Regions from separate parts of the Flavonifractor hominis genome, predicted to be linked through region 2. Evidence: riboswitches for the same ligand, from Rfam matches in the RefSeq annotation. Region 2 holds a riboswitch; the other holds the start of a gene.

Region 1 (12,139 bases), 730 kb from region 2:
TTGATCAGATCATTATAATCCAGCCCGAAGCACTTCTTCTCCTGGTAGAGATAGCCGTAGAAAATAATATCCTCTGGGTCGGAGGCCTGGTCATACTTCTCCCGCAATACATCCAGTGACAGGTCAATCATATCCCGGTAATACTCCGGTTCCTTTATCAGCTTTCGGATCTCGATCCGGTTTCTCGCCTCGGAGAAGGTCATCTCCCGCAGGGTCAGTCCACGCTCCTCATAGATGATCTGGAGCATAGCATCAATGTCGGCATTGTCCAGCACCAGAAAACTCTTGGGATACTGGACCGCGTGGCTGTCCTCCTGGAGGATCGAGACACAAAAGCCATGAAAAGTATTGATATAGCCGGTATCGTTGTCCCCGGTGAGCTGGTGGATGCGCTGGCGCATCTCCGCGGCCGATTTGTTGGTAAAGGTAACGCAGAGAATATTCCCCGGCAGGATCCCAAGCTCGTTGACCAAAAAGGCAAACCGGTGGGTCAACGCCCGGGTCTTACCGGAACCAGCCCCTGCAATTACACGAACAAATCCCTCGGTCGCTGTCACTGCCTCCCGCTGGGCACTGTTGAGGTTTTGCAAAAGATCCATGGCTCTCCCCCCCATACCGGAACATTTGTTTTCATTATAGCAGGCAATCGCCCCGGGTACAAGCGCCACACCCGGCAAAAAAAGGTCCGGGGAATGCATTCCCCGGACCTTCTTCCATCAAAACAATTACTTGCCCAGCTGCTTGGCAATCTCCTCAGCGAAGTTCTCCTGCTTCTTCTCGATGCCCTCGCCCTTCTCAAAGCGAACAGCATCCTTGAAGGTCACAGTGCCGCCCAGCGCCTTAGCGGCGGAGGCAATATACTGCTCCACGGACATGGAGTTGTCCTTCACGAACTCCTGCTGCAGCAGGCAGTTCTCCTTGTAGAACTTACCCAGCTTGCCGGCCACAATGCCTTCCTTCACCTTGTCGGGCTTGGAAGCCATCTTGGGATCGTTGGCCATCTGCACCAGCAGGATCTTCTTCTCTTCCTCCAGAGTGGCCTCGTCCACCTGGCTCTTGTCCCAGAAGCGGGGGTTCAGAGCGGCGATCTGCATGGCCACGTCCTTGCCGATGGTCTCCACCTGCTCAGCGCTCAGGCTGCTCTCCAGGTTGACCAGCACGCCAATCTTGCCGCCAGCGTGGACATAAGGCACGGAGATGCCGTCCGTGAAGAAGGCAAAGCGGCGGACCTTGATGTTCTCGCCGATGACCAGCACCATCTCCTGCTGCTCCTCCTGCACGGTACGGCCGTTGCCATAGGGCAGCGCCATCAGGGCATCCAGGTCGGCAGGCTTGTTGGCGGCCACAACAGCGGCCACACCCTTAACAAAGTCCACAAACTTCTCGTTCTTGCCCACGAAGTCGGTCTCGGCGTTGACCTCGACCACCACGCCCACGCCGTCCACAACGGCGGAGTAAGCCATACCCTCGGCGGCGATGCGGCCAGCCTTCTTCTGAGAGGCAGCCAGGCCCTTCTCGCGGAGGATCTCAACGGCCTTATCCATGTTGCCCTCGGCCTCGGTGAGGGCCTTCTTGCAGTCCATCATGCCTACGCCGGTCATCTCGCGCAGAGCCTGTACGTCTTTTGCAGTGATTGCCATGATCACATTACCTCCATTTTTCATATCAAAGAGCGCCCGCCCGCGCGGGCGGGCGCTCCAAACAGTCCGTTTTTAGGTCCGGATTACTCGGCGGCCTCTTCCTTCTCGGCGGAAGCCTCAGCGGCATCCTGACCCTGCTTGCCCTCCTGGATAGCGTTGGCCATCACGCCGGAGATCAGCTTGATGGCGCGGATGGCGTCATCGTTGCCGGGGATCACATAGTCGATCTCATCGGGATCGCAGTTGGTGTCCACGATAGCCACGATGGGGATGTTCAGCTTGCGGGCCTCGTTGATGGCGTTGCGCTCCTTGCGGGGATCGACCACGAACAGAGCGCCGGGGAGCTTCTTCATCTCCACAACGCCGCCCAGGTACTTCTCCAGCTTGGCGATCTCGCCCAGGTGCTTCATGACTTCCTTCTTGGGCAGCATGTCGAAGGTGCCGTCCTCCTGCATCTTCTTCAGCTGGTTCAGGCGCTCCACGCGGCCGCGCATGGTCTTGAAGTTGGTGAGCATGCCGCCCAGCCAGCGGGCGTTCACATAGTACATGCCGACGCGCTCAGCCTCTTCCTTGATGGCCTCCTGAGCCTGCTTCTTGGTGCCCACGAACAGCAGGGTCTGGCCGGACTCGCCCAGAGAACGGACAAAGTTATAGGCCTCCTCCAGCTTCTTCACGGTCTTCTGCAGGTCGATGATATAGATGCCGTTGCGCTCGGTGTAGATATAGGTGGCCATCTTGGGGTTCCAGCGGCGGGTCTGGTGACCGAAGTGGACGCCCGCCTCGAGAAGCTGCTTCATAGATACGACTGCCATGGTAAATTTCCTCCTTTAATTGTTGATTCCTCCACCCGGTTCATTCGGAGCCGGCCAACCTCCATTTGGAAGCACCTGGCCCCCCGTCCGCGGGTGTGCGTAATCACATGCCCTGGTATAATATCACATTGTTCCCCCTTTTGCAAGGATTTTTTCGTTTCAAATCAAAAAAGAGGCCCGGAACACCCCGGGCCTCTCAAAGGAGATAATCAGTTCTTCTTCCAGAGGTAATTGACCTCGTTCCAGTAGGTTTCGTTGCGGAAATGTCCGGGGCCAAAGCTGAAGTGGACCACATCTCCGCTTTGCTCCTCACCTTCAGCCCTCCGGTTGTTGTCTCCCACAAAGACCAGCTCCCGGATCTTCGCCACGTCGATGGGAGATTCCAGCTCGAAGCGAACATGATCCGCCCGGAAGAAAATCTGACCGGCATCATCGTGGAATATGTCCTGGACGCCTCCCCCCTTCTCAAACCGGGTCGGTACCATGGTACCATCCTCCAGTTGGACATACATCTGCCAGGGACCTTTGGCCTCAAAGGCAGCGTCATAGGCTTCCCCGTCCGGGATCACCAGATCCATAGCGATGCTGATCGGAGAAATCGTCAGGTTTTCCACCACCGCCAAGGTGAGCCCATTCAGATTGACGGCGCACCGGCCTTCAAAGGAATAGATCTCCGCCGTAGTCTCGATGGGCACAGAGAGGGTAAAGTCCATACCGGACACAACCGCGGTCTCCTCTCCATTCTCCAGCGCCCAGAGCTTGGAGAGTTTGGTGATCCGAAGCCAGGCAGCCTCCTCCGGAATGGTCTCATCCGAAGTAATCTGGAGCATGAGAGGGATCACACGGTCGGTGGGATCCGGGTCCTCCACCGCTTGGAAGCCCCATCCCCAGCTGCGGGGATCCACTCTCCGTGTGCATGCCTCGTCCGCATAAAAGGCCACGGCACATTCCCCGTACTCCTCCCCCAGCCAAAAGTTCCGGCCGTCCGCAGTCTCCTCCGGTGTGGGAAGCACCACCTCCTCCGGAGCAGTGAAGTCCATCAACACATAGACCCGCTCTTGGTCCTTGACCACCTCTTTGACCGTGATGGAGGCTCCGGAGCCGTTTTTATCCGGAAAAACCAGATTCAGCTGTTCCGATCCCAACTGTCTGGCCTGCTCATCGCTGGTAATGCCAAAAATGGCCCGGAAAGCCGGAGACACCCCAGCCAGAGAAGTGGCACCTGCCGCTCCCAGCAGCAGGGAAACCGCCGCTACCACAGCCACAAAACCACGGTAGGGCAGCCGCATTCGCCGCACGTTTGTTTCCGTTTGTCCTGCCGTCAACCGACGGCTCAATTCCGCTTTCTCCGTCGGCGAAAAACACAGTCGTTCCAGCTCATCCTGATAGCTTGCCATATCCCTGTCCCTCCAGTTCTACTTTCAGCTTCTGCCGGGCCCGATTCATCCGTACCCGGACCGTCTCGGGCCGCAGTTCCAGCATGGCGGCGATTTCGTTGGTATCATAGCCAAGATAGTAGTAGAGCACCAGCACCTCCCGGTATTTGGCAGGCAGCTTCTGGACCTGCTCCAATACGCCCCCTTCCTCCGGTCGAAAGGGCGCTGCCTGCTCCGCTACCGTATCCAGTCCCACCGTGCGGGTTCGCCAGGGACTGCGGCGCAGATTTTTGCAGGTATTGATCGTCACCCGCACCAGCCACGCCCGTTCATGTTCCGGCCCTTCAAATTCACCGGCATACTCCAGGCGTTTGAGCAGCACCTCCTGACACACGTCCTGAGCGTCGGGCACAGAATTGAGCAGCGAATACGCCAGACGCAGCAGTCGGTCGGATTCCCGTTCCACCAGCCGCCGGGCCAGCTGTTCCCGGGTTGTTTCCGCCATAGGCTCTCCTCCTCTCCGTTCCGGTCCCGCAAGGACCTGTCCACCCAGAATACACCTCACCGGCCCCAAACGTAACACTCCGTATAAATAAAAAGGGACGCCGAGCCGCGCATCACACGGCCCGACGCCCCATCGGTATACAGACAGAATCGATCAGCAACCCATCTCCCGGATCAGGTTCACCATCTCGATGGCGCCTTCGGCACACTCGGACCCCTTGTTGCCTGCTTTGGAGCCCGCCCGCTCGATGGCCTGCTCGATGTTCTCCGTGGTAAGAACGCCGAACATCACCGGAATGCCGGTCTCCAGGGAGACAGCGGCAATGCCCTTGGACACCTCATTGCACACATAATCGTAATGGCTGGTGGAGCCCCGAATAACAGCGCCCAGGCAGATCACCGCATCGTACTTGCCGCTCTTGGCCATTTTGGAGGCAATGAGGGGGATCTCAAAGGCACCGGGCACCCAGGCCACCTGAATGTCCTCCTCCTGCACATTGTGGCGGAGCAGCCCGTCCATGGCGCCGCTGAGCAGCTTGGAGGTAATAAACTCGTTGAACCGGGCCACCACAATGCCCACCTTGATGTTGCTGGATACCAGTTTACCCTCAAACGTTTTCATAATTCAGTTCTCCTCTCATTTTTATTAGTAAGTAAGGATATGACCCATCCGCTCCTGCTTGGTCTTCAAGTAGAATAGGTCGTAATCGTTGGCGTCCATCTGAATGGGCACACGCTGGGTGATCTCCAGGCCGAACTCAGAGAGTTGGTATACCTTGTCCGGATTATTGGTCAGCAGCCGCATGGTGCGCACACCAAGGTCCCGCAGGATTTGGGCCCCGGTCCAGTACTCCCGCAGGTCGGGGGCAAAGCCCAGCTCTACATTGGCGTCCACGGTGTCAAAGCCCTTTTCCTGGAGGGCGTAAGCCTTCAATTTGTTGATGAGGCCAATGCCCCGGCCCTCCTGCCGCATGTAGAGGACCACGCCCCGGCCCTCCTTCTCAATTTGCATCATAGCGGCAGCAAGCTGCTGGCCACAGTCGCAGCGGCAGGAGCCAAACACGTCACCGGTGAGGCATTCAGAGTGGACCCGGCAGAGCACGTCCTGGCCGTCCCCGATGTCTCCCTTCACCAGAGCCACATGGTGCTCGCCGGTCAGGTCGTTGACATAGCCGTAGATTTGGAACTCACCGTAACGGGTAGGCATCTTGGCCACCGCCTCCCGCACCACATGCTTGTCATGGAGGCGGCAATAGTCCTGAAGGGCTTTGATGGTAATGATCTTCAGTCCCCACTCTCTGGCTTTCTCCAGCAGTTCGGAGGTGCGCATCATAGTGCCGTCGTCCCGCATGATCTCACAGCACAGGCCGCACTGGGCCAACCCGGCCAAGCGGCACAGATCCACCGTGGCTTCCGTATGGCCGTTGCGGGTGAGCACACCGCCCCGACGAGCCACCAGCGGGAACACATGGCCCGGACGGCGCAGGTCCTCAGGACGGGTGGACGGGTCCACGCACATCCGGCAGGTATAGCCCCGCTCCTCGGCGGAGATACCGGTAGTGGTATTTACATGATCGATGGACACTGTAAAGGCGGTGTGATGGTTGTCGGTGTTGACCTTCACCATCTGCTCCAGCTGGAGCCGGTCAGCGATCTCCTGGCTCATAGGGGTGCAGATGAGCCCCTTGGCGTGCATGGCCATAAAATTGACGTTCTCAGTCGTGGCAAACTGGGCGGCACAGATCATGTCTCCCTCGTTTTCCCGGTCCGGATCGTCGATGGAGATGATGATGCGGCCAGCCCGCAGCTCCTCCAGGGCCTCCTCCACCGTACAGAACAATTCTTCCATATTCAGCTTCCTCCTCGCTTAAAATCCATGCCGCGCCAGAAAATCCAGGGTAATTCCACCGGCAGCCTGAGGCTCCGGGGCAGGCATGAGCAGTTTTTCCACGTATTTGCCGATGATGTCGGTCTCCAGATTCACCAGGTCTCCTGCCTTTCGGTCCCGCAGTACTGTCTGGGCCACCGTGTGTGGGATGGCAGAGATGGCAAACCGATCCGCTTCCACCCGGGCTACCGTCAGGCTGATGCCGTCCACGGCGATGGAGCCCTTCTCCACGATGTAGCGCAACACCTGGGGCGTGGCCTGAATGGTGTACCAGATGGCGTTGTCATCCTTGCGTACTTCCATCACCCGGCCGGTGCCGTCAATGTGCCCAGCCACGATGTGACCGCCAAACCGGCCGTTGGCCGGCATGGCCCGCTCCAAATTGACAGCCCCGCCCCGTTTGAGCTGCGCCAGAGAGGAGCGGTCCAGGGTCTCATGCATCACGTCGGCGGTAAACCGGTCGGCAGCCAGGGAAGTCACCGTCAGGCATACCCCGTTCACGGCAATGCTGTCCCCGATTCTGGTGCCCTCCAGTACCGTTTGGGCCCGGATGGTAAGCACAGCGGACTGTCTGCCCCGCTGTATACCCTCTACCTGGCCCATTTCCTCAACAATCCCCGTGAACACAGTGCGCCACCTCGCTTTCAATCAGAAAATCTTCCCCGATCCGGGTAATGGAGCTGTGTTCCAACCGGATGGCCCGTGCCATCCGGTCGATACCAGTCCCCTCCACCGGTGTCTTGGCCTCTTTACCGCCCGCCAATTTTGGAGCAATGTAGGCCAGCACTTTCTGCACGATGCCCTGCTCCAGGGCCGCCCAGTTCAACGTACCGCCCCCTTCCAGCAGGATGCTGTCGATTTCACGCCGCCCCAGTTCTTCCATCAGCCAGTTCAGGTCCACATGCCCATCCCGTTCCGGGCCGCTCAATACTTGGCATCCCATCGCCTCATAGGCCGCCCGCTTCTCCGGGTCTGTGCAGCAAGTGGCCAGCAGAGTGGGAACCTGTCGGGCTGTGGTTACTACCCGGGCCGTGAGCGGGGTATGGAGATGTGTATCGCAGAGAATGCGCACTGGGTTTCGCCCGCCAGGGATACGGCAGGTCAGCAGTGGATCGTCGGCCAGCACGGTGCCCACCCCCACCATGATGCCAGTATAGCGGTGGCGCAGCTTCTGAACGTGATTCCGGGCCTCCTCGCCGGTGACCCATTTGGAGTCCCCGGTATGAGCAGCAATTTTACCGTCCAAAGTCATAGCGTATTTCATCACCACATAGGGCCGCTTGGTACGGATGTAGTGGAAGAATACCTCATTGAGCTTCTCACATTCCGTTTCCAGCACATGCTCTGTAACCTCTACACCCGCCTGACGCAGTATGGCGAGTCCTTTGCCCGCAACCAGGGGGTTGGGATCCCCGGAGCCCACCACCACCCGGCGGATACCCGCCTCCAGAACGGCCTGTGTGCAGGGAGGTTGCCTGCCGTAATGGCAGCAGGGCTCCAGCGTAACGTACATCGTGGCCCCCTGGGGCGGCTGGTTGCAGGCAGCCAGGGCGTTGCGCTCGGCGTGGGGCTGGCCGCACTTTTCATGCCAACCCTGACCGATGATCTTTCCGTCCTTCACAATGACTGCGCCCACCATGGGATTGGGGGAAGCCCAGCCCACCCCCCGCTCTGCCAGGGACAGAGCCAGGGCCATGTAGTCCCGATCCTCCATACCATCATCTCCGAAAAACAAAAATTGCCCTGAACAGACCGTTCAGGGCAATTACAAAGACATTGGAGCCATTCTGCGCAAAGAAAAAACTCTGGGATGTCAACACATACCAGAGCAATCGCAAAATCCGCGGGAAATCATCCCGCGCGGCAACGATCTTCTTCCATCCAGACTATACTGTCGGCTTCGGAATTGCACCGAATCATGCCTTACGGCTCGTGGGCTATACCACCGGTAGGGAATTGCACCCTGCCCTGAAGATCTTATTCACTTGCAGATCAGTATATACGCCTCTGTTTCCTTTGTCAACCCCAATCCACGCGGCGCGCCCGAATGATTCGGGCGCGCCGCGTCGTCTGTTTACATGGAATAGAATTCCGCCGGGTCGATCCGCACACCATCCTCCCACACCTCCATGTGCAGGTGTGGACCGGTTGCCTTGCCTGTCTGTCCCACATAGCCCACAGTCTGGCCCCGGGTGACTTGATCTCCCTCCAGCACCGCATTGGCTGACAGGTGGGCAAACAGCGCCCACGCCCCGTCATCCCAGCCGATGACCACATAATTGCCGTAATCAGCACTAAATGCAGACAGCAGCACAACTCCGCTGCGCGGCGCGTACACCGGTGCATCGCTGTCGGCAGCCACATCCGTTCCGTCATGACTGGTGGTAAGCCCGGTGATCGGATGCACCCGGGTGCCAAACGGAACCGTCACATCCTGATACGATGCATCCAGCGGATAACACGCCGTCTCCTCTCCCAGAGCCAGTGCGTCCCAGTCTAGCGCTGCCGCACGCTCCCGCAGCAGTGCCTCTACCGCCGCAGGCTCATCTGCCGTTGTGGGCTCCGCCTGGTCTTGTCCGGCAGAGCTCACTGGTTCCGCCTGCTGCTGCACAGAGAGCTGTTCCGCTGTTCCTTCCGGCAATTCCGCTGCATAAGCGCCCACCAGCACGGCGCACAGACACAGCGCCGCCGTCACACCGACTGCCATAGCAGCCGCTTTTCGATTCCTGGGTCGAATGTTCATAATCTCTTCCAGCCTTTCCTTTAAAATCTGTGCATCTCCGCTCATCGCCAGAGTCAGGGTTCCGCGGTCCGGAGCCGGCCGTGCCAAAGCCAGAAGAGCACTGCCATAGGCGCGCCGCCCCTTCTCATCCAGTCTTCGGATCACCCCTTCATCGCAAGAGAGCTCACACCTCCGCTCTATCTCCCGTCGGAGCAGCCGAACCAGAGGGTTGAACCAGTGCAGGCAGACGACCCCCTCCACCAGCCATTTATAACATACATCCCCCCGACGGTAATGGGTCAGTTCGTGCAGGAGTGCTGCCCGCAGGACTGTCTCCTCCATGTCCCCACTGGGCAGAAGCACCATGGGGCACAGGCATCCCGCCTGCATAGGAGCTCGCAGGGCCGGACAGAGCCGGAGCTCCGGCACCCGACGCATCCCCAGTTCGCTGCAGATCTGTCGATAGAGCTGCTCTGCGCGCCCATCCATCGGGCTGCTTTCCCGTCTCAGTGTCCGCAGGCACCGGCCGTACTGCCAGAGCGCCCGGAACAGCAATACGCCGGCCACCACCGCCCACAGGAGAAACAGCAGTTCCCACACTCCCATCGCAGGCGCCGCCTGCTGTACGGCCAGTGCCCCATCCTCCGGAATGCGCAGATCGGGCGCACGCATCCAGAGTTCTCCCGTAACCGCCTCCGTCGGCAGTCGTTCCAGCACCGTCCCTGTCAGGCTTATCCTCGGCGAGAAAGGCAGCAGCAGCCGCAGCAGCGGAATAAGCCAGAGATAGTACTGCCACCCCTGCCCTATCCGGTCCCGCAGCAGCGGACGCAGTGCCAGCAGCAGAAGAATGAGCACCGACCCCGACAGGGAAAGCGAACATACGCTCAGCAGCACCCGCCCCATCACGATTCTCCACCTGTTTCCCAGAAAGCCCGCAGCTGTTCCAGCTCTTCGGCAGTCAAACAATCTTGTTTCAGCAGAGAGGACACCAGCCGCCCGGCATTGCCGCCATAGACCCGTTCCAGAAAGGAGCGCGTCTGTTCATCAGCGTACTCCTCCTCCCGTACCAGCGCTACATAAACGTTCAGCCGCCCGTGCTTCTCCACGGCCAGCATTTCTTTCTCCACCAGACGAGAGAGGAACGTAAGCACGGTATTCGACTTCCACTCTTTCCCCTGCTCCTCCAGCGCTCCCATCACCTGGGCAAAGCGGGCCCGTCCGCCCAGACGCCAGATGACGCGCATCAGCTCCAGTTCCGAATCCGAAATGGGCTGCCGCTTCTCCATAAAATCTCCTCCTGCTATTTCAACTACAACTTGTAGGCGTATTTACATTAACATATTGTAGGTGAAATGTCAAGCTCAATCATTCCGCATGGCTGTATCGCTTCATAGCACAACATGTGATTATAAAAAGAGAGGTCGGGTATCAAAGCAGCCTGCGGCCGCTTTATACAACACAACTGATAAAAATGTGGATCCAATTGTAGTGCTATATATTTGCGTGCGCACGCACTTGGTAGTAAAATAGGATGCTGAATGGAGGAATTAAATATGAATACACTGCTGAAATGGTTTTCTGTAGTAGACCGCTTTTCAAAGCTGTATCTGGATAAGCAATTGGCTGCCCATGGCATCAACAGCAGCCAGCACATGTTCCTAATCAAAATTTGTGAAAATCCGGGGATCCTGCAAGATGCGCTGATCGACACCATATACCTGCATCCCAGCAACATCGTACGTACAGTCGCATCTCTTGAAAATAAAAAACTTTTGATCCGGAAGCCTTGCGAGGAGGACAAACGCACCTGCCGGTTGTATCCTACCGATCAGGCTATGGCAATGATTGCAGATGTGGAAGCGGCCTGTGCACAGACAGAAACTGTACTTTTGCAGGGTCTTAGCAACGAGGAACGGGTTGCGTTTGAAAAGTCTCTGATGCTGATTGGAAAAAATATCACTTCCGCCATGAAGGTTTATCGGGAAGAAGATGAATTTGATGCCTGAAAACCAACTTGGCTATGAAAAAATGACAACGTTGCTGCGCAGGTTCGCTCTGCCCAGCATTACATCCACCCTTGTTAGCTCTCTATATAACATCGTCGATCAAGTCTTTATTGGGCAGGGCGTTGGTTACCTTGGCAACGCAGCTACCAATGTATCCTATCCATTCTCCACCATCTGTCTGGCAATTGCCTTGTTGGTCGGGGTCGGAAGTGCCGCCAGGTTTTCTCTGTTTCTTGGAAAGAAGAAACCTGATGAGGCTGCAAAGGTTGCCGGCAGCGGCATTGTGCTGATGGCAACCGCCGGGCTCCTCTATGCCGTCGTAGGCGAATGCCTGCTGGAACCCTTGCTGCGGATATTCGGAGCAACTGCGGATGTACTTCCATACGCCCGCCAGTATGCAGGTGTCACACTCCTGGGAATGCCATTTCTGATCGTTACCAATGGCCTGAGCAACCTGATTCGGGCGGACGGAAGCCCAAAGTACTCTATGTTCTGTATCGTTTCCGGCGCAGTTGTCAATACAATCCTTGATCCGATTTTTATCTTTATCTGCGGCTTGGATGTGTTCGGTGCGGCTCTGGCCACTGTGATGGGACAGCTTCTCTCATTTACTCTTGCTGTAGGCTATCTGAAAAAATTTAAGACAATCCGACTTGTCAGAAGCGATTTTCGCCTTTCTCTGCACAGCACGCTAAGGACCTTCGGAATGGGCATCAGCAGCTGTATAAATCAAGTAGCCATTACCATTGTACAGATTGTTCTCAATCACTCTCTAACCTATTATGGTGCTCTGTCAATTTATGGAACAGATATTCCGCTGGCTGGCTGCGGAATCGTCATGAAAACAAATGCCATATTGCTGTCTATCATCGTCGGAATCTCCCAGGGGGTACAGCCTCTGATTGGCTTCAATTACGGCGCACAGCAATACAAACGAGTCCGTGAGGCCTATCTGTTAGCCATACGCTGGAATTTTATCGTCTCATCCATAGGATTCTGTCTATTTGAATTTTTCCCTTATCCGATCATATCTGTATTTGGAAGCGGCAATGAACTGTACATGGAATTTGCAGTTAAGTTCATGCGAATTTTCCTTTTCATGGCGCTTGTCAACGGAGTACAATTGCTCTCATCCAATTTCTTTACCGCGATCGGGAAAGCAAATCGTGGGTTGCTGCTGGCGCTGACCCG
Region 2 (12,139 bases):
CAGCGGCCGCCGCCGTCCCATCGAGGTGCCCGGCAGCGAGTTTGAGCTGGAGGTGGACGCGGTTATCATGAGTCTGGGCACCAGCCCCAACCCGCTGATCCGTTCCACCACTCCGGGTCTGGAGACCAATAAGAAGGGCTGCCTGCTGGTGGATGAGCAGACCATGGCCACCACCCGGGAAGGCGTGTATGCCGGCGGCGATGCGGTGACCGGCGCGGCCACCGTGATCCTGGCCATGGGTGCCGGCAAGAAGGCTGCCGCCTCCATGCATCAGTATTTGAAGGATACATACGGCGCTTGACGCGCAGAAAAAACGGGACGCCCTGAGGCGTCCCGTTTTTTCCGCCTTCAGGCGGTCTGGAGCTGTCGGTGGAAGAGCGCGCGGAAGAGCCGGCGCACCAGCGGCCCGCAGAAAAAGACCTGCCAGCACAGCGCCATGGGGAAATTGCGCACCAGCGTCTGGAGCCAGACCGAGACAAATTCCGCGTGAAATCCGGAGAAGAACACCGTGGCCCCAAAGCTCATGGTGGGGCACATCAGGGCCACGGTGATGCCGGCCCGCACCAGAATCACTAGAATGGGGCGGTCCTCCCCGGGAGTGAGCTGGGCGAAGGTCAGCTTCTGGGCCAGAGGGTCCATAAAGAAAAAACTCATGATAAAACAGGTGGGCAGCATAATACGCATTTCCCACAGCGCCGGCAGCCAGCAAGCGTTGGACATCCCACCCAGCCGGAAGGCGGTGTTGTACACCTCCATGGCCAGCACCATGAAAAAACACATGAGTAGAGCAAACACGACTTCCTGAAATTTGGTTCTTGGCATGATCAAACCACTCCTTTTCCGAAAAAAAGAGCGGCGCCCGGCACGTAACTGGATTTACGTGCCGGGCACCACTCGTTCGTGCCCCTATCATACTACATTTACGGGCATTTCGCAAAGGGCAATTTGCATGAAAGCGATCGACTCAGGGCCAGATGGTCCAGCTGTCGGCGTAGCATTCTGCCTGAGAGTCATAGGGCAGGCAGATCCAGAGCTGCCAGATATCCTCCAGCTCTGAGAAGGCCTCCACGCACAGCGTGCCCGACGCGCCGTCCGGCGCGGTGTGGAACTGGCCTGTGCTGTCCTGCACCAGAACGGGCAGACTCAGCTCGATCGGCTGGCCGTCCAGCCGCGCAGTCTGGCTGCCCCAGGTCAGCTCCAGCGTAATGCCGCGGTAGGTCATCACAGCGGTGTGGGAGGCGTCGTCCCAGTCGCAGTCGATCCCAAGCCCTTCACACAGGGCCCGTACCGGCAGGAGGTATCCGCCGCCCTCCGGCCGGGGGTTTACCCGTGCCAGAGAGAAGGGCAGGGTGTCACAGCTCTCCTCTTCTGTGGGCCGTGGTGTACTGCCATCCAAAGGGTATTCCAGGCCCCACACCACCAGCGCTTTGATCTGGGACAGGTCCTGCACGCTGCGGAACGTGAGGTTCCAGGTGCCCCGGTAGGCGGCGGTATCGCCGGAGGACTCCAGCAGGGTGGTGCCCTGGGTGGGGGCGTTCAGCATCTGGCCGGCCGTGCGCAGTGTGCCGTCCGCCATGCGGAACTGGATGGGGGGCAGAGGGGCCTCTTCCCGGAGGCCCTGGTCGGTCCAAGACACGTCCATCTGCAGGGAGAGCGGGGTAAGGGACACGGTATGCAAGGTGACCGGGCCTGCCGCCCGGGTCTCATACCAGGCCAGACCCTGACCGGAGGCGTTTACCGCCACCTCCACCGGCTGGGCCGGGTCCAGTGGCACCGAGATGGAGAGTCCCGGCTCCATATACCCCATGCGGACCGAGAGCTGACTGCACGTCATGCCCGACAGGTCCACCCGGATGCGCCAGGTGGTGGAAGTCTCGGTGCGCAGGGCGGATACCTCGCTGTAGCTGAAACTGCCGCCCACAGCGGGGGCGGAGTCCTGAGAGAGGTAGTCCGGGTCCACCGGGTGGATGCTCCACAGATCGATCCCGTTAAAATCCTCTGTGCCCATAAAGGCCGCGGCCTTGTCGGTACGGGCGTCTACCCGCACCAGCAGCAGCGCGGCGGAGGCGTCGCAGGCCGAGCTCTCCACCGTCAGGGTGTACTGCTCGTCACAGACCGACCTGGGTTGATCATCCACCAGGTCCTGGGCGGCGCTCTGTCCGCCCTGAAAGTAGAAGTCGAGCACATTCCAGTGGGAAGCGGCCGCCAGAGCCGAACCCGCCAGCAGGACCGCGGCGGCGGCGACCAGTGCCGCCAGGCGAAGTTTTTGCCGCATATAAAGGCTCCTTTCCGAAGGGATGGCGTTCAGCGCGGCATTGACCCGCCGCCGTACGGCTGCCGGGTCGGGCTGCGGACAGGGGCCCTCCATGGGAACGGTCTCGTCCCAGAGCTGCTGGAGTCGGTTCTTCACAGCGCATCCCCTCCTTCCGTCAATCGTTGTCTGAGTGCCTTGCGGCCCCGAAACAGCCGCTGTTTGGCGGCGGTCTGGGTCAGCCCCAGATCCCGGGCCGCATCCTTGAGCTTATCGCCCAGGTAGTAGTAGCGGAGGAACAGAGTGCGGTCAGGCTCCTCCAGGGCGTCTACGGCCTCCCACAGCCGCCGGGCCCACTCCCGGCGTTCGGCCTCTTCTTCCGGGCCGGGCGCGCCGGAGGCGGTGGACGGTTCAGGCAGCGGATCGGCCGGACGATGGGTCCGCAGCCAGTCGGTAGCCTTGTTGCGGGCCACGGTGCCCAGCCAGGGGCGCAGTCCCTGCTCCGGGTCCAGCTGTCCGGCGTGGGCCCAGAGGGCCAGAAACACGTCGGCCACCACTTCCTCCACGTCCTCCCGGCTGCCCTGGCAGCCCAGGGTGCGGGTCACCACCGCCCCCACATATGGGGTGAAACGGTCGATGGCCTGCTCCAGTGCCGTGCGGCTATGCCGCATGAGGTTTCGGGCCAGCGCCCGTTCGTCCATATCCATTCCCTCGCTTTCCAGAACCGGTTCTGCCTGTATATACGACCAAGATGGCCCACGGTTACGGTTTCGGGACAAAAAATTCCCCCAAGGCATGTTGCCTTGGGGGAAGAATGGCTCAGTGCAGGTCGGGCAGGGCGGCCAGCAGACCGTCCACGTCGGCCTCGCTGGTGTGGAAGCAGGCCACAAAACGGACCACGGTATGGGTCTCGTCATAGGGACACCAGTCTTCGTATTCGCACACCGCGTCGATCTGGGGCTTGATGGAGTTGGGTACCACGGCGAAGACCTGGTTGGTGGGGGACTCCACCCACAGCTGCCAGCCCTTGGCCTTCAGACCCTTCTGGAGACGGGCGGCCATCTCATTGGCCTGGCGGCCCATTTTAAAGTAGAGGTCGTCCTCAAACAGGGTCAAAAACTGCACGCCCTGGATCCAGCCCTTTTCCATTACGGCCAGCAGGCGCTTCTTCATGCGGAAGAAGCCCTCGGTGAGCTCGGGCCGGGTGATGACCAGGGCCTCGCCGAACATGGTGCCGTTCTTGGTGCCGCCGATGTAGAAGGCGTCGCACAGATGGGCGAACTCGGGCAGGGTCATGTCGTTGGCGTCGGAGGCCAGGGCACAGCCCAGCCGGGCGCCGTCCACAAACAGAAGCAGGCCGTTCTTGCGGCAGAAATCATACAGGGCGGTGAGCTCTGCTTTGGTGTAGACCGCACCGTTCTCGGTGGCGTTGGAGATGTACACCAGGCCGGGCTTGGTCAGGTGGACGTCCTCATGGAGCTTGAGCAGGGGGACCAGCTGCTCCGGGGCGATCTTACCGGCGGCGTCAGCCTCCACGGTGAGGATCTTGTGGCCGGTGGCCTCAAATGCGCCCACTTCGTGGCCGTTGAGGTGGCCGGAGTGGGGGCAGATGGCGGCCTCCCAGGGCTTGAGCAGGAAGGCGCAGGTCAGTACGTTGGCCTGTGTGCCGCCAGTGACGAATTCCACCATGGCGTCGGGGCAGCCGCACACCTCACGGATGCGGTCCTTGGCCCGGGCGGTGTACTTGTCGTCACCGTAGCCGATGTTGCCCTCCAGGTTGGCGGCGCATACCGCGTCCATCACCTTGGGGTGAGCGCCGAAGGAGTAGTCGTTGCGGAAGAAGTACTTCATTTCAAAACCCTCCAAATCAGATTGGGAGGCGGCGGAAGGATTCCGCCGCCCTTGCGTTCCCATTAAAATTTAAAGGAATCTTTCAGACTGACCGAGCGGTTAAAGACCAGGTGGCCGGGGGCGCTGTCCTTGTTGTCCACGCAGAAGTAGCCCTGGCGCAGGAACTGGAAGGAGGCGGGGGCTTCCACGCCGGCCAGGCCGGCCTCCACCTTGGCGTTGGGGAGCACCTCCAGAGAGTTGGGGTTGAGGCAGTCCAGGAAGTTCTTGTCGCCGGCGTCGGGATCGGCATCGGTAAACAGGTTGTCGTACAGGCGCACCTCGGCGTCCACGGCGGTGGCGGCGTCCACCCAGTGGATGGTTGCGCCCTTCACCTTACGGCCGTCGGCGGGGTCGCCGCCCCGGCTCTCCGGGTCATAGGTGGCAAAGATCTCGGTTACATTGCCGTTTTCATCCTTGGCACAGCCGGTGCATTTGATCAGGTAGGCACCCTTCAGACGGCACTCAGGGCCGTCGGGGTAGAGGCGCTTGTACTTGGGTACCGGAGTCTCCAGGAAGTCCTCAGCCTCCACATACAGGTTGCGGGAGAAGGTGATCTCACGGCTGCCGGCTTCGGGGTCGTTGGGGTTGTTTTCCACAGAGAAGGTCTCGCTCTGGCCCTCGGGGTAGTTGGTGATGGTCAGCTTGACGGGACGGAGCACCGCCATGACCCGCTGGGCAGTCAGGTTCAGGTCCTCCCGCAGGCAGTGCTCCAGGAAGGCAAATTCCACGGTGGAGGCGGCTTTGCTCACGCCGTTGCGCTCGGAGAAGTTGCGGATGGCCCGGGGGGTATAACCCCGGCGGCGCAGGCCGCAGATGGTGGGCATCCGGGGGTCGTCCCAGCCGGACACCCGGTTTTCCTCCACCAGCTGGCGCAGCTTGCGCTTGCTCATGACGGTGTAGTTGATACCCAGGCGGGCGAACTCGATCTGCCGGGGCTTGGCGGGTACATCGCAGTTGGCGATCACCCAGTCGTACAGGGGCCGGTGATCCTCAAACTCCAGGGTGCACAGGGAGTGGGTGATGCCCTCCAGCGCGTCCTCCAGAGGATGGGCGTAGTCGTACATGGGGTAGATGCACCACTTGTCTCCCTGACGGTGATGGTGCATGTGGTTGATGCGGTAAATCACCGGGTCGCGCATGTTGAAGTTGCCGCTGGCCAGGTCAATCTTGGCCCGCAGGGTGTATTTGCCATTGGGGAACTCGCCCGCGCGCATCCGGGCAAACAGATCCAGGGATTCTTCGATGGGACGGTCCCGCCAGGGGGAGCGGGCAGGGGTGTTTACGTCGCCACGGTACTCCTTGAACTGCTCGGGGGTCAGCTCACACACATAGGCCAGGCCCTTCTTGATGAGCTCCACGGCGTACTCGTACATCTGCTCAAAATAGTCCGAAGCGAAGTAGAACCGGTCGCCCCAGTCATAGCCCAGCCAGTGGATGTCCTCCTGGATGGCCTCTACATATTCCACATCTTCCTTGGTGGGGTTGGTGTCGTCCATGCGGAGGTTGCAAAGCCCGCCGTACTTCTCAGCGGTGCCGAAGTCCACAAAGATCGCCTTGGCATGGCCGATGTGCAGGTAGCCGTTGGGCTCCGGCGGGAACCGGGTATGGACGGTCATGCCTTGGAACTGACCACCCTGGGCGATGTCCTCGTCGATGAAATCATGGATGAAGTTTTGCGTCATGGTGGGGTTCAGCTCTTCTGGCATTTGGTTTCACTCCTTTATATTGATACAAATTGATATTTTACCCTGAAAAATGGAAAATTGCAAGAGCCGCAGCCGGAAAAGGAGTGGCAGCGGGAAAAAAGACGGGGCGCCGCATCAAGAAGCGGCACCCCGTTGGAAGAACGATGGTTCAGGATTCGTTGGGCAGGCTGGAGGAGACGTCCTTGTGGAACGCATCCCCGTGAACAATGTACTTGGAGACCACCTTGTAAACCAGGAACGTGACCGTGGAGTTGACTCCGGCCTTGATGAGGTTAAAGGGGGCGATGAAGGGGAAGAGCAGGGTGTCCACATAGGCGCGGTTGGCGGCCACGGCAGCGGTATCCGCCACGTCGGCGGTGATGAAATAGGGGGTGAAGAAATGGTTGAAGACCATCATGGCGGCCGTCATGGCCAGAGTGCCGCACACCAGGGCCAGCACAGCGCCCCGGCGGGTGTGGCGGAACTTATAGATGGTACCGGCCACCAGGACCAGCGTGGAGGTGGCGAAGATGTGCATGGCGATCCCCATCACGCCGCTCTGGGCGCTGACGGTAAAGCCCTGGATCAGGCTGGCCACCACGGTGAGCATCAGCCCGGCCGCCGGGCCGTAGGCAAAAGTACCGATGAGGATGGGAATGTCAGCGGGGTCATATTCCAGAAATGCCACGGGCCCAAAGATGGGGAAGTGGACCAGCCACACCAGTACAATGGACAGAGCCACCAGCATGGCCATCACGGCCAGCTTCTTGATGCGGACGGATCTTGCAGACATAATAAAACACTCCTTATTGACTGGATAACACCTGAAAGACCATGCCTTCCAGGTGTCAAAATCAAAAGGAGCGTGCCCAATTTCAACACATCTTCTTTCATCCAGACTTCGCGCCCGTGCTGTGCGCGTCACTGTCGGTCCCGGAGTTGCACCGGGTCAGCCGTTGCCGGCTCGCGGACTGTACCGCCGATCGGGATTTTCACCCTGCCCTGAAGACATCAGATTCAGTTGTTCCGCCCTTATTATACACATTTAGTGGGAAATTGCAAGAGAAAAAATAAAAAACAAATGTTCGATAAAACATTGACTTGCCCGGCGGGATATACTACAATGAGGACAACAAGGATACGGAGGGGCAGAATGGACAGAGAACGGACGTGCAGCTTTACCGGCCATCGGCCGGAAAAACTGCCCTGGCGGGAGAATGAGCAGGACCCACGATGCCTGGCGTTGAAGGCGCGGCTGGTGAAGGCGGTGGAGCAGGCATATGACGAGGGAGTGCGGCACTTCCTGTGCGGGATGGCCCGTGGGGCAGACTTCTATTTCTGCGAGGCGGTGCTGGAGCTGCGCCGTAAGTGCGCCGGCGTGACGCTGGAGGCGGTGATCCCTTGTGAAGAGCAGGCCGCCCATTGGCGGGAGCGGGACCGGGAGCGGTATTTCTCCCTGGTGGAGCGCTGTGACCGGGAAACCATGATCCAGCGCCACTACGACCGGGGGTGCATGCTCCGGCGCAACCGCTATCTGGTGGACCATGCCGGGATGCTGATCGCGGTCTATGACGGGATGCTGGGCGGTACGATGTATACCATTTCCTATGCCATGAAACAGGGACGGAAGATCGTGACACTGGATGTAGAGGAGTAGGGCGGCCGTTTGGCCGCCCTTTTTTCTGGAACAAACAGGCACATCCGGAGCGGAAGGTGCATATTCTGGAAGAGGACTCCATCGGTTAGCGGTGAATAAGGTTTTAATAATTATATAATAGAATGGTAAAAATAACAAAAGAAAACGAATAAAAGAAAATATGATTTTAAACAAACTGCCGGTTTTGTCAGGAGTTTGGACAGGATTCGGGTTTTGTCTATTTTCCTTTTGACAAAAGGGCGGTATAGTATCACCAACGATTGGTATTGTTATGCCGTGAAAGGGGAAAAGAAAGATGAAGATTCCTGACAGTCTGAAGCGTTACGGCCTGGCCAAGGTGTTTGATTATCTGGACAAGGATCCCATGAACAATATGAGCAAGGTCATGGATCTGGTCAACAAATTTGCCGGGGACACGTTGAGCACGCAGCGTGCAGCGTTCGACCGAGTCATCAACGATAAAGATTCCTGCTGGCACCAGCTGATCGAAAAAGTCTGGACCCAGACCGATCCGGATGTATTGAAGACGGTATTCAATAACTTCTTTGTCAACGCCAACCTTGTGGGATGGCCCAAGCAGGAGGAGAACCGCAAAAAGTACGGCTGCAACATCCCCTGGGCTATTCTGCTGGATCCCACCTCTGCCTGCAACCTGCACTGCACCGGCTGCTGGGCGGCGGAGTATGGCAACAAGCTGAACCTGACCTTTGATGAGATCGATTCCATCATCACCCAGGGCAAAGAGCTGGGTATCTATATGTACATCTATACTGGCGGCGAGCCTCTGGTGCGCAAGAAGGATCTGATCGCTCTGTGTGAGAAGCACAACGATGCCGCTTTCCTGTCCTTCACCAACGCCACCCTCATTGACGAGGAGTTCTGCCAGGATCTGCTGCGGGTGGGCAACTTCATCCCCGCCATCAGCCTGGAGGGCTTTGAGGAGGCCAACGACTCCCGCCGCGGTGAGGGCATCTATAAGAAGGTCACCGATGCCATGGCCCTGCTTAAGAGCCACAAGCTGCCCTTCGGCATCTCCACCTGCTACACCAGTGTCAACTACAAGGATATCACCAGCGAGGAGTTCTACGACAAGATCATGGATCTGGGCGCCTACTTCATCTGGTTCTTCCACTACATGCCTGTGGGCAACGATGCGGCCCCCGAACTGATGCCCACTCCCGAGCAGCGTGAGGAGATCTATCACCGTATCCGGGCCATGCGTCAGACGAAGGGCATCTTCGCCATGGACTTCCAGAACGATGCTGAGTATGTGGGCGGCTGTATCGCCGGCGGCCGCCGTTACCTCCACATCAACGCCAACGGCGATGTGGACCCCTGCGTGTTCATCCACTACTCCGATTCCAACATCCGGGAGAAGACTCTGCTGGAGTGCCTGCAGTCCCCCATGTTTATGGCTTACCACAACAATCAGCCCTTCAACGAGAACATGCTGCGTCCCTGCCCCATGCTGGAGAACCCGGAGTTCATTGAGAAGATGGTGCATGAGACCGGCGCTCACTCCACCGATCCTCAGTCCCCTGAGACGGTAGAGCATCTGACCGCCAAGACCCATCCTTATGCCGACAACTGGACCCCCACCGCCGAAAAGCTGTGGAACGAGTCTCACCCCGGCTGTGCCGGCTGCGCTGGCTGCAGCAGCTGCGGTCAGTAAGCGTACATAAAAAAGACCTTCCCCAAGTGGGAAGGTCTTTTTTATGTAGATACAGAGTCAGAAACCACGCAGAGGAACGGAGCCGTCGTCGCCGCCCTTCTCGATGGATTGAATGACGGCGTCATAACCATAGGAATCGTTGACCTGAATGTGGAAACGCTCCCCCACCTTCCGACCAAGCATGGCACGGCCCAGAGGGGATTCCTTGCTGATGAGGCCGTGGAGGGCATCTTGCCGCATGGTGGTGACGATCTGGTAGGTCTCAGTATCGCCTTCGTCTTCCAGCAGGACGGTGACCTTGTCGTACAGATCCACCGCGTCGGCATGGGTGGCGTCGGGGAGGACCACAGCGGTCTTGATCATGTTTTCCAGGAAGCGGATGCGGCTCTCGTTGCGGTTTTTTTCCTGTTTGGCCGCTTTGTACTCGAAGTTTTCACTCAGATCGCCGAAAGCGCGTGCTTCCTTGACGGCCTCCAGCAGCTTGGGGCGTAGCTGAATGCGGCGATAGTCCAGTTCTTCCTGCATCATTTGCAGGTCTTTTTGGGTCAGTTCATTGTGCATGGTATGTCCCTCTTATATCTGAGATTGAATCGATCATGGCTGATTACGGCGGAATTTACGGGGTTCCTCTCCACGTATCATGCGTTGCAGTCCCCTTATGTGGCGGGAGAACATCAACACGCTCAGCAGCAGGGCCAGAAGAAATACTTCTGCCGTGCCCCAGGCCGGAACACTGAGGAGAAACAGCGTGGGGATCACTACGGCGCCCAGCGGCAAATAGCCGGTAAACAGTGTGACAGCCAGACCCAGCAGGCAGCTGAGTGTGCCCCACAGAGGGGCGGAGAGGATGAGAGCCGTGCAGGTGACGGCCACCCCCTTGCCGCCCTGGAAGCGGCGCCAGATTGGAAAATTATGTCCCAACACGGCCCCGAGACCGGCCCACAATCCGGCGGTGCGCAGGCCGGGGCAGAACAGCAATTGACACAGTGACCAAGCCAGAGCCGTTTTCCCAACATCGCCCAACAGCACCGTCAACCCCCAGCGCAGTCCCAGCTCGTGGGCCAGATTGGCCATGCCGGGATTGCCGGTACCCAGGACGGAGGCGCTGCGTCCGGTTCGCAGGCGGGCCACCAGCTCACCGGTGAGCAGACAGCCGCAGCTGTAGCCGACCAGCAGACAGAGCAGCCGCTGCATCTCATCGCCTCCCCCTTTTTTATCCGATGGTCTCAGTGTGCCCCTTCGAGCGCTGTTTTAGCCATCGGTGGGTTTGGGCGCCTCAGAGGCAGTATGGGCAGCCTGTCCCTGCTGGATGGCCTGCCGCTCACGCAGCAGCTCCTGATGCAGCTGCAGAGAGGTCCATTCACGGTTTGTGGGGGTCAATACGGCCTTGAGAGGAACCGGGGGGATCTTATTGCGGCGGAAGCCCTGGAGAAATTGCTCCAGCAGCGGGCCGGTAAACTGGACCAGCAGCAGCATCTCGTCCGTAAAGCCGGCGGCTTCGTCTGGGGCAGCTGTCCCGTCCCCATCCACCAGGCTGCCCAGCGGCAGGGTATAACATTCCGGGGAGACCTGCCGGACGCGGATCTTCAGCGGCAGGCACATCCGCTGGATCTTGGCGGCCTTGGTTTTGTCCAGATTATAAAGAAGGACCAGTGGCATGTTCATCGCGTGGTATCCCTCGCTTTCTGATTTCCAACCTATTTTACCCGCTTTGAAAGAGAGCGTCAATATAAAATCCGCTGTGGCCGGTGTACCAGATAGGTGCCTTTTTTCTCTTGAGCTTTTCGACAAAATTGGATAAAATAGAAAGAAGAAATGAAATAAAGTATTGTACGATAAGGAAAAGAGGCGAGCTCCGTGCGGGAATTAAGCCAAGGGAAAAAGCAGCAGCATATGTATTTGGCCATTTTGCTGTTTGCATGCTTCCTGGTGGGTGGGATCCTTTTCCTGTGGCATATGATGAGCCAGAATGAGAGCGATAGTCTGCAGTATCTGGACAATGCGGCGCTGCACCAGGAGATTTCCGTGGACCGGCAGATCCAGGGTGATTTTCAGACCCTGCACGCGGTAGCCATCGCCATGGAGGAACTGGGCGTGTCCGAATTGTCTCAGGTGGAAGAGATGATGCAGAAGATCAATGAGAGCAATAGCTTTCGCTATATGGGCATTGCCACGGTGGAGGGACAACTGGACCTGGTCGAGATTGGCGGGGAAAGACATTTTGGACTGGATGTATCCCAGGAGGTCTTTTTCCAAAAGGCTGTAGCGGGGAAAGACGCCATTTCGGCCACCCGTCAGGATCCGCTGGCTGAGGGAAACTATATCAACTGCTACGGTGTCCCTTTGCTGAATGGAGCAGGCAGTGTCGTGGGGGTGCTCTGCGGGATAAACGACGCATCGGTCCTGCGGAGTATCATTGATGCACCGCTGCTGAACAGTGAGGGATTTTCTGACCTGCTGCTCCAGGATGGACGGATCATCATTCGCTCTCAGGACACGCCGGTAGCCAGGGGGGATATCCGGTCGATTTCCGATCTGGAAGGGATTTCAGAGCAGGACATGGAAGAAATTAACACCGCTCTGGCGGAGGATACCAAAGCCCACTTTACGTATCAGATCGAAGGCCGGACCATGGTGGCAGTACTTGCCCCCATCAGTGTACCGGGATGGTATATCCTCTCCTCACTGCCTCAGGAGACGCTGTGGCAGCGTTATCTGGTGACCGTTGTGGGTGCGGTGTTCCTGGTGGCTACCGGAGTGCTGCTGTTTTTTGGAATGATGCTGCGGGAGCGGCGGGCGGATGCCCGCAGCCGGGCCCAGCTGGAGCGGTTGGCCTATCAGGACAAACTGACCCAGTGCCGCAATTATGATAAATTTCTCCTGGATGCTGAGCAGATATTTCAAGAGAGTGGCTGTGACGGCTGGGCGCTGTGGTATTGTGATCTGAAGCATTTTAAATACTACAATGATGTGCTTGGCTATCA

What was found. Region 2 has a riboswitch for FMN ahead of WMO45_RS04190 (ECF transporter S component). Riboswitches for the same ligand answer to the same signal wherever they lie in the genome.
Region 1: it holds a riboswitch for FMN, as region 2 does, so the genes downstream of both, ribD (bifunctional diaminohydroxyphosphoribosylaminopyrimidine deaminase/5-amino-6-(5-phosphoribosylamino)uracil reductase RibD) here and WMO45_RS04190 (ECF transporter S component) in region 2, are expected to answer to the same signal.

The regions. Positions count from the first base shown of each region.
Region 1 covers NZ_JBBMFT010000001.1:99,901-112,039, reverse strand. Annotated here, with positions in the region: gene WMO45_RS00610 (ATP-dependent helicase) at 1-599, opposite strand, end outside; gene tsf (translation elongation factor Ts) at 726-1,640, opposite strand; gene rpsB (30S ribosomal protein S2) at 1,724-2,452, opposite strand; gene WMO45_RS00595 (DUF4179 domain-containing protein) at 2,662-3,849, opposite strand; gene WMO45_RS00590 (RNA polymerase sigma factor) at 3,830-4,333, opposite strand; gene ribH (6,7-dimethyl-8-ribityllumazine synthase) at 4,487-4,954, opposite strand; gene WMO45_RS00580 (bifunctional 3,4-dihydroxy-2-butanone-4-phosphate synthase/GTP cyclohydrolase II) at 4,979-6,181, opposite strand; gene WMO45_RS00575 (riboflavin synthase) at 6,200-6,847, opposite strand; gene ribD (bifunctional diaminohydroxyphosphoribosylaminopyrimidine deaminase/5-amino-6-(5-phosphoribosylamino)uracil reductase RibD) at 6,828-7,934, opposite strand; FMN riboswitch at 8,086-8,200, opposite strand; gene WMO45_RS00565 (M56 family metallopeptidase) at 8,295-9,845, opposite strand; gene WMO45_RS00560 (BlaI/MecI/CopY family transcriptional regulator) at 9,845-10,228, opposite strand; gene WMO45_RS00555 (MarR family winged helix-turn-helix transcriptional regulator) at 10,496-10,948, shown strand; gene WMO45_RS00550 (MATE family efflux transporter) at 10,941-12,139, shown strand, end outside.
Region 2 covers NZ_JBBMFT010000001.1:833,727-845,865, reverse strand. Annotated here, with positions in the region: gene gltA (NADPH-dependent glutamate synthase) at 1-301, shown strand, start outside; gene WMO45_RS04215 (DUF2798 domain-containing protein) at 349-822, opposite strand; gene WMO45_RS04210 (copper amine oxidase N-terminal domain-containing protein) at 965-2,410, opposite strand; gene WMO45_RS04205 (RNA polymerase sigma factor) at 2,407-2,958, opposite strand; gene WMO45_RS04200 (threonine aldolase family protein) at 3,071-4,102, opposite strand; gene WMO45_RS04195 (glutamine--tRNA ligase/YqeY domain fusion protein) at 4,165-5,847, opposite strand; gene WMO45_RS04190 (ECF transporter S component) at 5,996-6,619, opposite strand; FMN riboswitch at 6,705-6,840, opposite strand; gene WMO45_RS04185 (SLOG family protein) at 6,980-7,483, shown strand; gene WMO45_RS04180 (radical SAM/SPASM domain-containing protein) at 7,779-9,155, shown strand; gene WMO45_RS04175 (GreA/GreB family elongation factor) at 9,213-9,716, opposite strand; gene WMO45_RS04170 (glycerol-3-phosphate acyltransferase) at 9,750-10,349, opposite strand; gene WMO45_RS04165 (DUF3783 domain-containing protein) at 10,407-10,820, opposite strand; gene WMO45_RS04160 (putative bifunctional diguanylate cyclase/phosphodiesterase) at 11,013-12,139, shown strand, end outside.